3 regions of the Brevibacillus sp. HD3.3A genome follow, and region 1 is predicted to be linked to each of the others. Evidence: riboswitches for the same ligand, from Rfam matches in the RefSeq annotation. Region 1 holds a riboswitch; each other region holds the start of a gene.
What was found. Region 1 has a riboswitch for thiamine pyrophosphate ahead of thiC (phosphomethylpyrimidine synthase ThiC). Riboswitches for the same ligand answer to the same signal wherever they lie in the genome.
Positions count from the first base shown of each region.

Region 2: it holds a riboswitch for thiamine pyrophosphate, as region 1 does, so the genes downstream of both, thiO (glycine oxidase ThiO) here and thiC (phosphomethylpyrimidine synthase ThiC) in region 1, are expected to answer to the same signal.
Region 3: it holds a riboswitch for thiamine pyrophosphate, as region 1 does, so the genes downstream of both, thiS (sulfur carrier protein ThiS) here and thiC (phosphomethylpyrimidine synthase ThiC) in region 1, are expected to answer to the same signal.

Region 1 covers NZ_CP085874.1:3,745,627-3,749,767, reverse strand. Annotated here, with positions in the region: gene HP435_RS17240 (DUF1904 family protein) at 1-317, shown strand, start outside; gene HP435_RS17235 (hypothetical protein) at 386-556, opposite strand; gene thiC (phosphomethylpyrimidine synthase ThiC) at 578-2,329, opposite strand; TPP riboswitch at 2,481-2,592, opposite strand; gene HP435_RS17225 (cation diffusion facilitator family transporter) at 2,843-3,724, shown strand; gene HP435_RS17220 (non-homologous end joining protein Ku) at 3,767-4,141, opposite strand, start outside.
Region 2 covers NZ_CP085874.1:914,019-918,159, forward strand. Annotated here, with positions in the region: partial or broken gene HP435_RS04660 (glucose-6-phosphate isomerase) at 1-983, shown strand, start outside; gene HP435_RS29230 (excisionase family DNA-binding protein) at 1,005-1,223, shown strand; TPP riboswitch at 1,288-1,404, shown strand; gene thiO (glycine oxidase ThiO) at 1,532-2,668, shown strand; gene HP435_RS04670 (LSm family protein) at 2,747-3,691, shown strand; gene HP435_RS04675 (YugN family protein) at 3,836-4,141, shown strand, end outside.
Region 3 covers NZ_CP085874.1:2,908,813-2,912,953, reverse strand. Annotated here, with positions in the region: gene HP435_RS14355 (acetylornithine deacetylase) at 1-1,095, opposite strand, end outside; gene HP435_RS14350 (thiazole synthase) at 1,088-1,858, opposite strand; gene thiS (sulfur carrier protein ThiS) at 1,864-2,067, opposite strand; TPP riboswitch at 2,279-2,389, opposite strand; gene kapB (kinase-associated lipoprotein KapB) at 2,431-2,814, opposite strand; gene HP435_RS14335 (alanyl-tRNA editing protein) at 2,858-4,069, opposite strand.

The sequences.
Region 1 (4,141 bases):
GGTTTAAAGGTTTTGAAAAAGCAAAGCTGCAATCGGTTGCGCCCCTTATTATAGAAGAGTTTGCCCGCATCGCTGAAGTGAGCGAGGAAAAAGTCAAGCTGGAGCTTCTGCTGGTCGAGCAGTTGACGAACAGCCCGTTGTCTCTGGAAATCATGATGTTCCCGCGAGAGCAGAACAAGCACGATGAGATTGCCAGCACGATGAATCGCATCTTGCAGAAGCAAGGCTTCGAGAACGTCCATCTCTTTTTTATCCTGCTGTCGCCTGAGCTGTACTATAAGGAAGGGTTGCCGCTACAGGTCAAGGCTTCCCGCTGAATCCGGCAGGCAAAAAAGGTCGAAATCCCATGACGAGGGATTCCGACCTTTTTTATGTCATACGTGCTCTAATAATAGAGGCTTTCTGTTTGCAAGCATTTGGAGCAGGTGCGCGCCAGCGATGTTTCGACGAACTCGTGCGCGCATTCTTTTTGCAAATGGAACAGCTGGCGTCTCAGACTTTCCAAATCCACCTCCAGGCGAGCGATTTCAGCGCGCAAACGCAAGGCTTCATTCAATGTCTTGCCACCTCCAGGCGTTTATTGGTACAACTGGCTTCCTTGCTCGCGGAACTCGCGGGCTTTTTCCTGCATGCCTGCCGCGATGGCCGCAGGCTCGTTTTGTTCCTGCTCCTGCGCTTGCTGACGGATGTCGTGCGAGATTTTCATGCTGCAAAATTTCGGGCCGCACATCGAGCAAAAGTGCGCAGACTTGGCTGCTTCCGCAGGCAGTGTCTCATCGTGATATTCGCGGGCGCGCTCAGGATCGAGAGACAGGTTGAATTGATCGTTCCAGCGAAATTCAAAGCGGGCTTTGGACAGCGCGTCGTCACGCTGTTTGGCTCGCGGATGTCCCTTGGCCAGGTCGGCTGCATGAGCGGCGATTTTGTAGGCGATCAGGCCGTTGCGCACATCTTCCTTGTTCGGCAGTCCCAGGTGCTCTTTGGGTGTCACGTAGCAGAGCATCGCTGTCCCGAACCAGCCAATCATCGCTGCGCCAATCGCAGAGGTAATGTGGTCGTAACCGGGAGCGATATCAGTGGTCAATGGCCCGAGCGTGTAAAAAGGAGCTTCGTGGCACATCTCCAGTTGTTTGTCCATGTTCTCGCGAATCAGGTGCATCGGAACGTGACCAGGCCCTTCAATCATCACCTGCACGTCGTGCTTCCAGGCGATTTTCGTCAGCTCCCCGAGTGTTTCCAGCTCGGCAAACTGCGCTTCGTCATTGGCATCCGCAATCGAGCCGGGGCGCAGACCGTCTCCAAGCGAGACGCTGATGTCGTACGCTTTGAGAATGTGGCAAATTTCTTCAAAGTGGGTGTACAAAAAGTTTTCTTCATGGTGGGCGAGACACCAAGCCGCCAAAATGGAGCCGCCACGCGAGACGATCCCGGTAACGCGTTTTGCCGTCAAAGGAATGTAGCGCAGCAGAACGCCAGCGTGGATGGTGAAGTAATCGACTCCTTGTTCCGCCTGTTCGATCAATGTATCCCGATACACTTCCCAGGTCAGGTCTTCCGCTTTGCCATTGGCCTTTTCCAGCGCCTGGTAAATCGGCACGGTACCGATTGGCACGGGGCTGTTGCGGATGATCCATTCACGGGTCGTATGAATGTGCTTTCCGGTCGACAAATCCATGATCGTATCGGCGCCCCAGCGCACGGACCAAATCATTTTCTCCACTTCCTCTTCCATCGAGGAGCTTACGGCCGACGTGCCGATATTGGCGTTGACTTTGACGTGAAAATTCCGCCCGATAATCATCGGCTCCGCTTCCGGATGATTGATGTTGGCCGGAATAATCGCGCGCCCGGCAGCTACTTCGGCTCTGACAAATTCGGGGGTCACTCCTTCGCGAATCGCGATGTATTCCATCTCTGGCGTAATGATCTGCTGGCGGGCGTAGTGAAGCTGGGTGACATTTTTTCCTGGCAAAGCGCGTTTGGGCCGATAGCCTTCGCGCGGAAAAGCTGGCATCGTCACCGCTTTTTCGCTGCTTCTGATTCCGTCGTCAACAAGTTGTGGCTCCCGGCCGACATAGCTTTCCGTATCGCCGCGTTCCTCGATCCACGCTTTGCGCACTAGCGGCAAGCCTTTTTCGATGTCCGCGACATATCCGTCAGCGGTGTATTCGCCGCTCGTGTCGTAGACGCGCAAAGGCGGATTGGGGGTAGAGCCGAACAACCCTTCGCTTGCTTGAAGGGTGATTTCGCGCATCGGCACGCGGATGTCAGGGCGACTGCCGACCTCGTATACTTTGCGGCTACCGGGAAAAGATGAAATGGATGACATGAAAAAACCTCCTTGGCGTGGTTGCACGAAGCGCGAACCTTGTAGGGAGGCGAAAGAGGCCCGTCGCGAAAAAACGCCGCATGGGAGCATGCGACGCCAGACGCGAGAGTAGAGAAGCAACGGGTATTTTGCAAAAAGATACACGTCACTTGTCGTGTCATATGGACATTCCTCCGCTGGCATTACCCAGTTCAGGTTCAACGGTCGATGGCACAGTACCATCCTCTCAGCCTGGTGATTTCCAAGCTCCCGTGCTTGTTTGTAGTTGTGATTGCAAGATTAGGATACCGGAGAACGCCCATCGTTGGCAAGAAAAAGTTTCCAACAAAAATTGCCACAGGGCAACACATTTTCCCCCCCTCTATACTCATGAATCGGACTAAAACTGTTTCTGTAGACCCACACGAATCGCGTCTGTTACGATGTAATTCGATCAAAAAGAAACTGCTTTATGACGCTTCGTTCTTGTCTTTTGAGCGAACGGAGTGATTGAGATTTTTGAGGTGATGGAGTGTGGATGTATATTCGGATCTGAAGCAAGGGGAACGGGGCGCGTGGGTCAGTATTATTGCCTATATCTTTTGCTCGGCGTTAAAAATAGGAGTTGCTGTGCTGACGGGATCGGAAGCGTTGATGGCAGATGGCTTGAACAACTCGACAGACGTGGTGGCATCGATTGCGGTCCTGATCGGCCTGCGCATTGCCCGCAAGCCGCCTGACCACGATCACCCGTACGGTCATTTCCGCGCGGAGACGATTTCGGCCTTGGTCGCGTCATTCATCATGCTGTTTGTCGGCTTGCAAGTCGTGACGGAAGCGGTTCCTTCGCTGTTTGATCAAAAAACGACGGCACCGGATTTGCTCGCAGGCTGGACGGCATTGGCGACAGCGGCGATCATGCTGGGCGTGTACCGCTACAACCGTCAGCTCGCTTTGCGAACAAACAGTCAGGCGTTGCTGGCTGCGGCCGCTGACAATCGCTCGGACGCCTTCGTCAGCATCGGGACGTTTGTGGGCGTTGCGGGGGCGCAGTTCCAGCTGTACTGGCTTGACCCGCTGGCTGCTTTGGTAGTCGGAGTCATCATCCTGAAAACAGCGTGGGATATTTTCCGGGAAGCGACCCATCGCTTGACCGACGGCTTTGACGTAGAAGAGTTGGGGGAACTGAAAGAGACGATCTCGTCCATCGCCGGAGTAAAAGATATTAGCGATATTAAAGCGCGTTACCACGGCAGCAGCGTGCTGGTTGACGTCGTGATCCATGTGGAGCCGCATCTCAATGTGGTAGAAAGCCACACCATCACCGAACACATCGAAGAACGCATGAGACGTGTACACAAAATCAATACCGTTCATATTCATATCGAGCCAGAGCAGCAACTGGTCGAAAATTAAGCAAAAAACCTGTCCGTATCGGGCAGGTTTTTTTGCATGGCGTTACACGGGAGTCGCTTTTTTGCGACGCAGCTTTTTGGTTGTGGTCATCGCCTCGCTTTGCGCTGGCATTTGCTTGGGAGCTGCTGCGGTCGGCTCTGCGGGAGTTGCGCGCTTGCGGCTTGGCTTCGGTTTCGCTGCTGCTGGCGTAGGCTCAGGCTCGATTTTTACCGGACCAGGCGAAGTGCCTGCGGTAGAAGCGAGACTTTCCTTCAATGCTTGCATCAGGTCGATGACATTCGTCCGAGCGACGGTCGGTGCCGTGGCAATCTCCTGGCCTTCCAGCTTTTTCTCGATCATTTTTTGCAGCTCGCTGCGGTATTCATCGGTGTATTTGGCTGGGTCAAACGGAACGGTCATATTGCCGATCAGCTCGGT
Region 2 (4,141 bases), 2.8 Mb from region 1:
CGGTGTATATCTCTCATCTGATGGACGTGTTGGAAGGAAAAGACGTCTCCATCAACGTCATCTCCAAATCGGGCACGACGACAGAGCCTGCTATAGCTTTTCGGCTGTTGCGCAATTGGCTGGAAAACAAGTACGGCCGCGAGCAGGCGAAGAAGCGAATTTACATTACGACGGACAAAGCGCGGGGGGCCTTGAAAAAGCTTGCGGAAGATGAGGGCTACGAGAGCTTTGTCATTCCCGATGACATCGGCGGGCGTTTTTCTGTCCTGACAGCAGTCGGACTATTGCCGATCGCCGTGAGCGGCGCCGACATGGATGCCCTGATGAAAGGAGCGCAAGATGCGAGCGAGCGGTACATGGTCATGGATTTGGCCGAAAATCCGTGCTACCAGTATGCGGCGATTCGCAACGCCCTGTACCGCAAAGGCAAAACGGTGGAGCTTCTGGTCAGCTACGAGCCGCAGTTCCGGTTTTTCGCCGAATGGTGGAAACAGCTTTTCGGGGAGTCGGAAGGCAAGGATGGAAAAGGAATTTTTCCCGCCGCTGCCGAATTTTCCACAGACTTGCATTCCTTGGGGCAGTACATACAGGACGGCATGCGACACTTGTTCGAGACAGTGGTAACCGTAAACAAGCCAGCCATCGATGTCACGGTAGAAGAAGACCCGCTTGATGTGGACGGACTGAACTTTTTGTCCGGCAAGCGGATGGGATTTGTCAATAAAAAGGCTTTCGAAGGGACGGTGCTCGCCCACGTGGATGGCGGCGTGCCGAACCTGCTTGTCGAGATGCCAGAGGCGACAGCGTATCACCTCGGGGCCTTGATCTACTTTTTTGAAAAGGCGTGCGGAATCAGCGGCTATTTATTGGGCGTCAATCCGTTTGACCAGCCCGGGGTGGAGGCGTACAAGGCCAACATGTTCGCCCTTTTGGGCAAACCTGGATTCGAGCAGCAGAAAGCGGAATTGGAGGCAAGATTGCGCGATAACAAGACATATTTGACCGTGGAAGAGACAGCAGCGTACTTGGAGCTTCCGGAAACGTTTATTTTGGAAAAGATTCACCAGGGCAAGATTCGCGCTCTGCACGACGGCTACGAGTACGTCATCAACAAGGAACAGTTCAACCATCATATGGAAGAAATGCGCAAGCTCCGCGAGTTCGAGGAGGCAGCGCGGCATGAGACGGTTCCGGAGAGCTACGATGTAAAAGACGAGGATTGAGCGTATAGCATCTTGTCACTGGCGGCCAGGAGGACTATACTTGGTTGGTGAAATGAATATGTAAAGAAGCAACTTGGGGAGTCCTTCACGCGGGGCTGAGAGGATGGAAGCATACGACCGTCGACCCATTGCACCTGATCCGGATCATGCCGGCGCAGGGATACGGTTGCCGGCGAACAGCGCTTTTTTCTTTGGCTATACGGCGTATGAAGCCCACCTTTTCCTGCTTGGGAACGGGTGGGCTTTTTGTATGTTGCCCTGTTCAACTTGGATCAGGAGAGAGATCACAACAGCGAGGAGAGAAAAACGTGGGCGATTGTCTCATAGTGGGTGGAGGAGTTATCGGTTTAAGTCTGGCGTATGAATTGTCGCGCAGAGGGATGGGCGTCACGTTGGTTGAGCAAGGAGAATGGGGCGGACAGGCGTCCTCGGCAGCAGCGGGCATGCTCGCGCCGTTGAAGGAGTTTACAGCGCCCGGTCCCATGCTCGATTTCGGCATGGCGTCGCTGGCTTATTATCCGCAGTGGGCGCAAGAGCTGGAGGAGTTTACCGGGGGCGATGTACAGCTCAGCCTGGAGGGGCTGCTCACAGTCGCGCTCGATGATGGCGAGCAAGCACAGTTGGCAGAGAAATTTCGCTGGCAAAAGGACGCGGGGCATAGCGTGCACTTTTTGACGGAAAGGCAGCAATTGGCGGAAGTGGAGCCGCTGTTGACAGACAAAGCGCAGGCAGCGATTTACTCCCCGTACGAGGGGCACATCAACAATCGCATGTTGCTTCGCGCTTTGGTGACGGCGTGCAAGCTGCAAGGAGTTGTGCTGCATTCCGGCTGTGTCGTGAGCGGCATCGCGGTAAAAGGCGGGAAAGTAGTTGGCGTGGACAGCTCGCTCGGGCCGTTGCGCGCCGCGCATACGGTGATCACTTCGGGAGCGTGGGCAGGTGTCATGCTGGACTTGCTGGGTGTGTCGGTTCCGGTGCGTCCGGTTCGCGGTCAGATTGCCGCTGTTTCCTCTGTCGGCATTCCGCTGCGCACCGTCATTTTTGGCACGACGGGATATGTGACGCCGAAAAAAGACGGCAAAATCGTGCTTGGCGCAACAGAAGACGAGAGCGGCTTTCAGCGCGAAGTGACGATGGCGGGGTTAGCCAGCATCCTGAACGGGGTCATGCCGTACGTTCCGGCCTTGCATTCAGCCGCTTTTCTGGAGGCGTGGGGCGGATTGCGGCCAGCTACGGCGGATGGCAAGCCATTGCTTGGACCAGTGCCAGGATGGGAAGGGCTGGCGATTGCCGGAGGGCACTTCCGCAACGGCATTTTGCTCTCGCCCGCCACAGCGAAGTGGATGGCGGACTATCTGGAAAAAGGAGAGCGGGAGCAGCTCGTCCCGTTTTTGCCTGCGCGCTTCGTAACAGAAGAAAACGTCAGCGCACATAAAATGGGCTAGTCTTGCCTGCAAACCGGAACACCTCCCCATGGGCACATGTATATGGTAATAAAGAGCACCAGAAGGGGAGGAGTTTCCATGCAGGATGAAAAAAACCTGTACCAGGCTGACGTCCAGACGGTCAGTCTGATCAAGGATATGCGCGAAAATGTGCACAACATATGCAAAGAACACGTCGAGAAAAAAGTGCGCATTGAAGCGATAGACGGCCAGATTTTTGAAGGCGTGATCGTGGATTTTGACGATCAGAATGTATACGTTGAAGTGGACGACCCGGATGCGGAAGAAAACGACTATGAATATGAAATCGAAGAGGTAGCCAGCCGGAAATCGCCCGGCGACTGGGGAATGCATCAAGATTGGAATCCTTACGGAGGGTATCTTCCCTACGGCGGCTATCAGCCGTACGGCGATGTCAGTCCGTTTAGCAGCAGCAGCCAGCCAAATCGGCGACCTCCAGGGGGGCAAGTCAGTCCGTACGCCGATGACTGCTATCCTTACGCTCCGATGACTCCGTTTGGCAGTCCAGGTCAACCGTATGGTCAGGTGAGTCCGTTTGGCAGCCCGGGTCAACCGTATGGTCAAATGGCTCCGTTTGGCAGTCCGGGTCAACCGTTTGGCCAAGTGAGTCCGTTCGGCAGCCCGAGTCAACCGTACGGCCAGATGAGACCATTTGGCAGTCCGAGCCAACCGTACGGCCAAGTGAGTCCGTTTGGCAGTCCGAGTCAGCCGTTTGGTCAAGTCAGCCCGTTCGGCAGCCCGAGCTTTCCGTATGGCCAGATGCAGCCGTTCCCGGACGGCAATCCATTCTTTAGTCCGTACGGCGGATTCAACCCGTACATGAGCCCTTATCCGCCTTTCCCGCCGCAGCCATGGTATCCGTTTCCGCCGCCACCACCGCCACCGCCAGTTCCTCCGGCTGCGGTTGTCGTGCCGAAAAGAAGGCGCCGTCGTCCTTGCCGCAGAGGCAAAAGAATCATTCCACTCGCTTTGTTTACATTGCTTACGATCGCCCTGCTCTAAAATCGGGAGCATGCAAGCCTCTTTGCCAGCGGATGATTGGCAGCGGGGCTTGTTGTGCGTTTGAAGAGCACGGCTGTGCGAGTACAACCTGCCCTTTTGTCGCACACTATCCATAAAATGTGACGAAGGCAGGAGGATTACCAGATGAAAAAAATACAGAGCAGTCTCCCCGGAACGAAGGCGACGTTCGGCTACTTTCGCGAGTCGCTTGAGCCGCATTTTACGCTGGCTAACTGGGACTATGAGCAAGGCTTTTTTGACCGGACGCTGGATGATCAAAACATGGTCTACCTTCGCTTGCCTGTAAAAGTTTTGCAAGGGGAGCTGGACAGCCCGGATGCGTGGCTGGAGCTTGGCGAGCCGTTTGTTTTGCGTCATGTGTACAACACAGGAGTGGAAGAAGATATCGGCTACTACGCGCCTGTCGCTTCGGCAGTGATGAACCAGTTT
Region 3 (4,141 bases), 840 kb from region 1:
GACGGGGGCCGCGTGCAGCTCGCGCTCATAAGCCGCTTGCAACTGGGCGAGTGCCGGATGATTGGCGTCCAGCTCCAGGGAAGGGAAAATTTCTCCCCGCTCCTCGATCATGGAGCGACCGCCCCAGCGAAACACGGGTGGATGTTCCCGCAGCCACACATCGGCCGCCGCCGCTCTTCTAATATGATCCTCGATCTCGCCAATCATTTGCTCATATGATTCGTTCGGATAAAAGTGAACCGTAATCCACAAGGCGCAACGGTCGGCGATAAAAGCCGCGTGTCGGCCTCCTTCGATGACGGCCGGGTTGATGGTGTTGCTGCCGGCAGGAAAACCGGGATACGCTTTCATCACAGCCCAGTCGCGCTCCAGCTCTTGCAGAGCCGAGATTACCTTCATCATTTTCTCAATCGCAGAAGCTCCGCGCACTCGTCCTCCGGCATGGATCGTCTGTGCCCGCATGCCGTCGTGCAACGTAGTCGGGCTTTCAATCGTAATCCAGCCAGTGATGACGCCGCCCTGCCCTTGCATATGCAGGTTGCTCGTGTCGACGACGACTGCGTAGTCAGCCTGGTAGCCGCGTTCAATGGCAACGAGCGTCCCCGCCTCTCCGGCTTCCTCTCCGATCACGGATTGGAACAGCAGATCGCCTGCCAGCTCGACGCCATGCTCGCGAAGCATTTGGATGGCGAACAAACTCGCAGCGAGCCCGCCCTTCATGTCCGCGACCCCGCGTCCGTACAAGCGACCGTCTGCGCCGAGCGTCAGCGAAAAGGGCGGATACGTCCAGCCCGTTTCGTCTCCAACCTCGGCCACATCGATATGCCCATTGACAATCAGGCTGTTTGCCCGCGCCGAATCACGGCCCGAAAGACGACCTACCACGTTGTCGTCGCCGGGGTAAACCTGGAAGCGATCCACCGCAAAGCCCATGTCTGCAAGCTGGCTTGCGATGACGGATTGCGCCTCGTCGCTGTTTCGCGCGGGCGGACTGACGGTCGGCTGGGAAACGAGCTTTGCCAACAGGGCGAACAGCTCGTCCTTGCGATTGGCGATCGACTCTACCGCTTCTGTCAGACGATCCACGCTACTCAATCATCCCTTCCACCGGGCTGCTCGCTTGCGCGTAACGTTTTTTCGGGATGCGTCCTGCCAAAAAGCCTTTGCGTCCCGCTTCTACGCCCAGCTTCATCGCTTCTGCCATCAAAACCGGATTGTCCGCGAGAGCAACAGCCGTATTCAACAAGACACCGTCTGCGCCCAGCTCCATTGCTTTCGCGCAATCTGCCGGAGAACCGATTCCCGCATCGACGATGATCGGCACTTTGGCGTCCTCGATGATGAAGCGCAAGTTGTTTTCGTTGACGATTCCCTGGCCAGAACCGATCGGCGACGCTCCTGGCATGACGGCATGAACGCCTACATCCTGCAAGCGCTTGGCGAGAATCGGATCGTCGTTCGTGTAAGTCAACACGATGAAGCCTTCCTCGACCAAAATTTTCGACGCTTCCAATGTGCCGATCGGATCAGGCAGCAATGTTTTCGGGTCACCGATGACCTCTACCTTGATCATGTCGCACAAGCCGGACGCTTTCGCCAGGCGGGCGATGCGCACCGCTTCCTCGGCTGTATAGGCTCCTGCTGTATTTGGCAGCAGAGTGAATTTTTTCAGATCGAGCTGTTCCAAAAAGTTCGGTTCTTGCGGATTTTCCAAATTCAGTCGGCGAATGGCGAACGTCAAAATTTCCGCTTCCGACACTTCCACCGCTTTCCCTTGCGTTTCCAAGTCTGCGAATTTTCCAGTCCCGAGCAACAAACGGGAGCGAAACTCGTAAGGTCCAATTTTCAAAGTATCCATGATGATCATCCTCCTCCGACAAAATGAACGATTTCGATGCGGTCTCCATCGGCAATCGGCGTTTGTTCATACAGGGAGCGGTCGATAATTTCTCCGTTGCGCTCCACGACCACGATTTTCTCTTGCAGGGAATACGAAGCGAGCAAAGCGCGAACCGTATTGATTTCGGCCGAAAGCTCTGCTGTTTTTCCATTCAGCACAACAACCATTGTATTCCTCCTTCTTGGTGGCACTTGCCGAGGGACAAAAAACGGCTTCCCTCGCCTGCCGGAAGTCACTCCAGTCAAACGGTGGAAGCCGTATACGTATCCAAACGGACAGATGGAATAAAAAAACCATCCGCCGTGGGATGGTTGAGTTGATCTCATCAACTGGTGCGCATCCTCTGCGAAAAATCTCGCAAACGACCGCCCTAGTGAAATCGATTCATATACCTCTTCCTCCGCTGGCATGACCCAGGTCAGGTTCAACGGTCAGTAACACACTCGTTACAATCTCAGCCAACGACGCTCGGCCCCCGTTTGGTAGTAAACCTATGCAATTGTCTTACGTTCGAGTATTACAGTACCACTCTATTTCGGGTTTGTAAAGGTTTCCTTGTGCATTGCTTCCAGTTCCGTCAGGCAGCGCTGTGCCCAAGCCGCCATTTTTCTCAGCTTGTCCATCTCGCTCTCCATGGCGATGCGCACAGATTCTTTGTACTCGGGCACCTCGCCGTTGTAACGCATCACTGCCGACACCGGGGCCATGAATTTTTCCAGATAAGAAAGCGCTGGACGCTGGTGGAACAGCGGCACGTCTACTTCATAGGAAGTGTGCAGATCGCCCTGTTGCGGGTACTTCGTCACCGCCAGCACTTTGACCAAAAGTTTTGTATCGTGAATTTCCAGCACTTCGGCGATGTATTCTCCTGTCCGCTGTTTGACGCGGACTTTGTCTCCGGGATTCCAGAACATGATAGACTCCTCCTTGCATTGTCGTTATGGCTTGCGCATTGTATTAAGCCAGCAGCTGGGCAAGCAGCTTGCGCGCGTGGGCAATTACTTCGTCAGCATGCGGCTTGGACTGTCCGCCGCCTTGGGCCATCGCCGGGTTGCCGCCGCCTTTTCCGGCAATCAATGGCAAGGTGTCTTTGATCAGCTGATTCACGGCGACATTGACTTCTTGCCCGCGTGCAAACACAAGCTGGGTTTTGTCGTCTGTTGCAGCCGCGAGCAGGCAGACGGCATCTGGAGCTTCCGCGACCATCAACTGGGCAAACTGCTGCAATTGCTGGATTGATTTGTCCGGGAACACACGGGCGATCACGCGCGCGCCACCCTCCCGCTCAGCCGTGGCGAGCTGTTTTCGCACCTCGACCTCAAGCAATTGTTTTTCTACTTCGGCGAGCTTGGCTTTTAGCGAATCGCGCTCGGACAAAACACGCTCCGCCTGGGCGATCAGCTCGGCCTCGCTCGTGACGAGCAGCTTGGCCAGTTCGCGGACAGTCGCCTGCTTGCGCGTGTAATCCCGCAAAGCGCGCAAACCGCAAATAAATTCCAGGCGGATGTTCCCGCGATGTCGCTCCCAGCCGAGGATTTTGATGGCGCCCACTTCACCCGTGCGCGCCGGATGGGTTCCCCCGCATGGATTGTAGTCGTATTCGGGGATGATGACGACCCGGACGTTTTCTGTCACGGTCGGCTGCTTTTTCAACGGCAAGCTGGCAAGCTCCTCGTCGTCCACAAAACGGGCGATGATCGGATGATTTTCCAGCACAACCTGATTGGCTCGCTGCTCGACAGCTTCCCATACATCAGCCGTCAGCTCATCCAGTCGCACGTCGATGGTCACGCGCTCTTTTCCCAAGTGAAACGCAACCGTCTCCGCCTGGGCGACTTCCAGAAACGCAGCGGACAAAATGTGCTGCCCGGCATGCTGCTGCATGTGATCAAAGCGGCGATCCCAGTCGATTTGTCCCGTTACTTCCGTGCACTCTTCCGGAAGGGGCACTTCCAGCCGATGGCGCACTTCGCCGTCTACTTCCTCCACATCCACGACCCGACATTCGTTCAAGCTGCCGAGATCGGAGGGCTGTCCGCCTCCCGTCGGGTAAAAAGCCGTCTGGCTCAACACGACATATGGCGTGCCATCTGCTTCCTGACCGCGCTTTTGTACGTGTGCCGCAAACGTTCTCGTATACGCATCCTGGTAATAAAGTCTGTCTTCCATGTTTGCTCCTTGCCGCCGGAAGGAAAAGACAACTGCTTTTTTCGCATTCCGGCCGTTTTCTCCCGCCAGGGG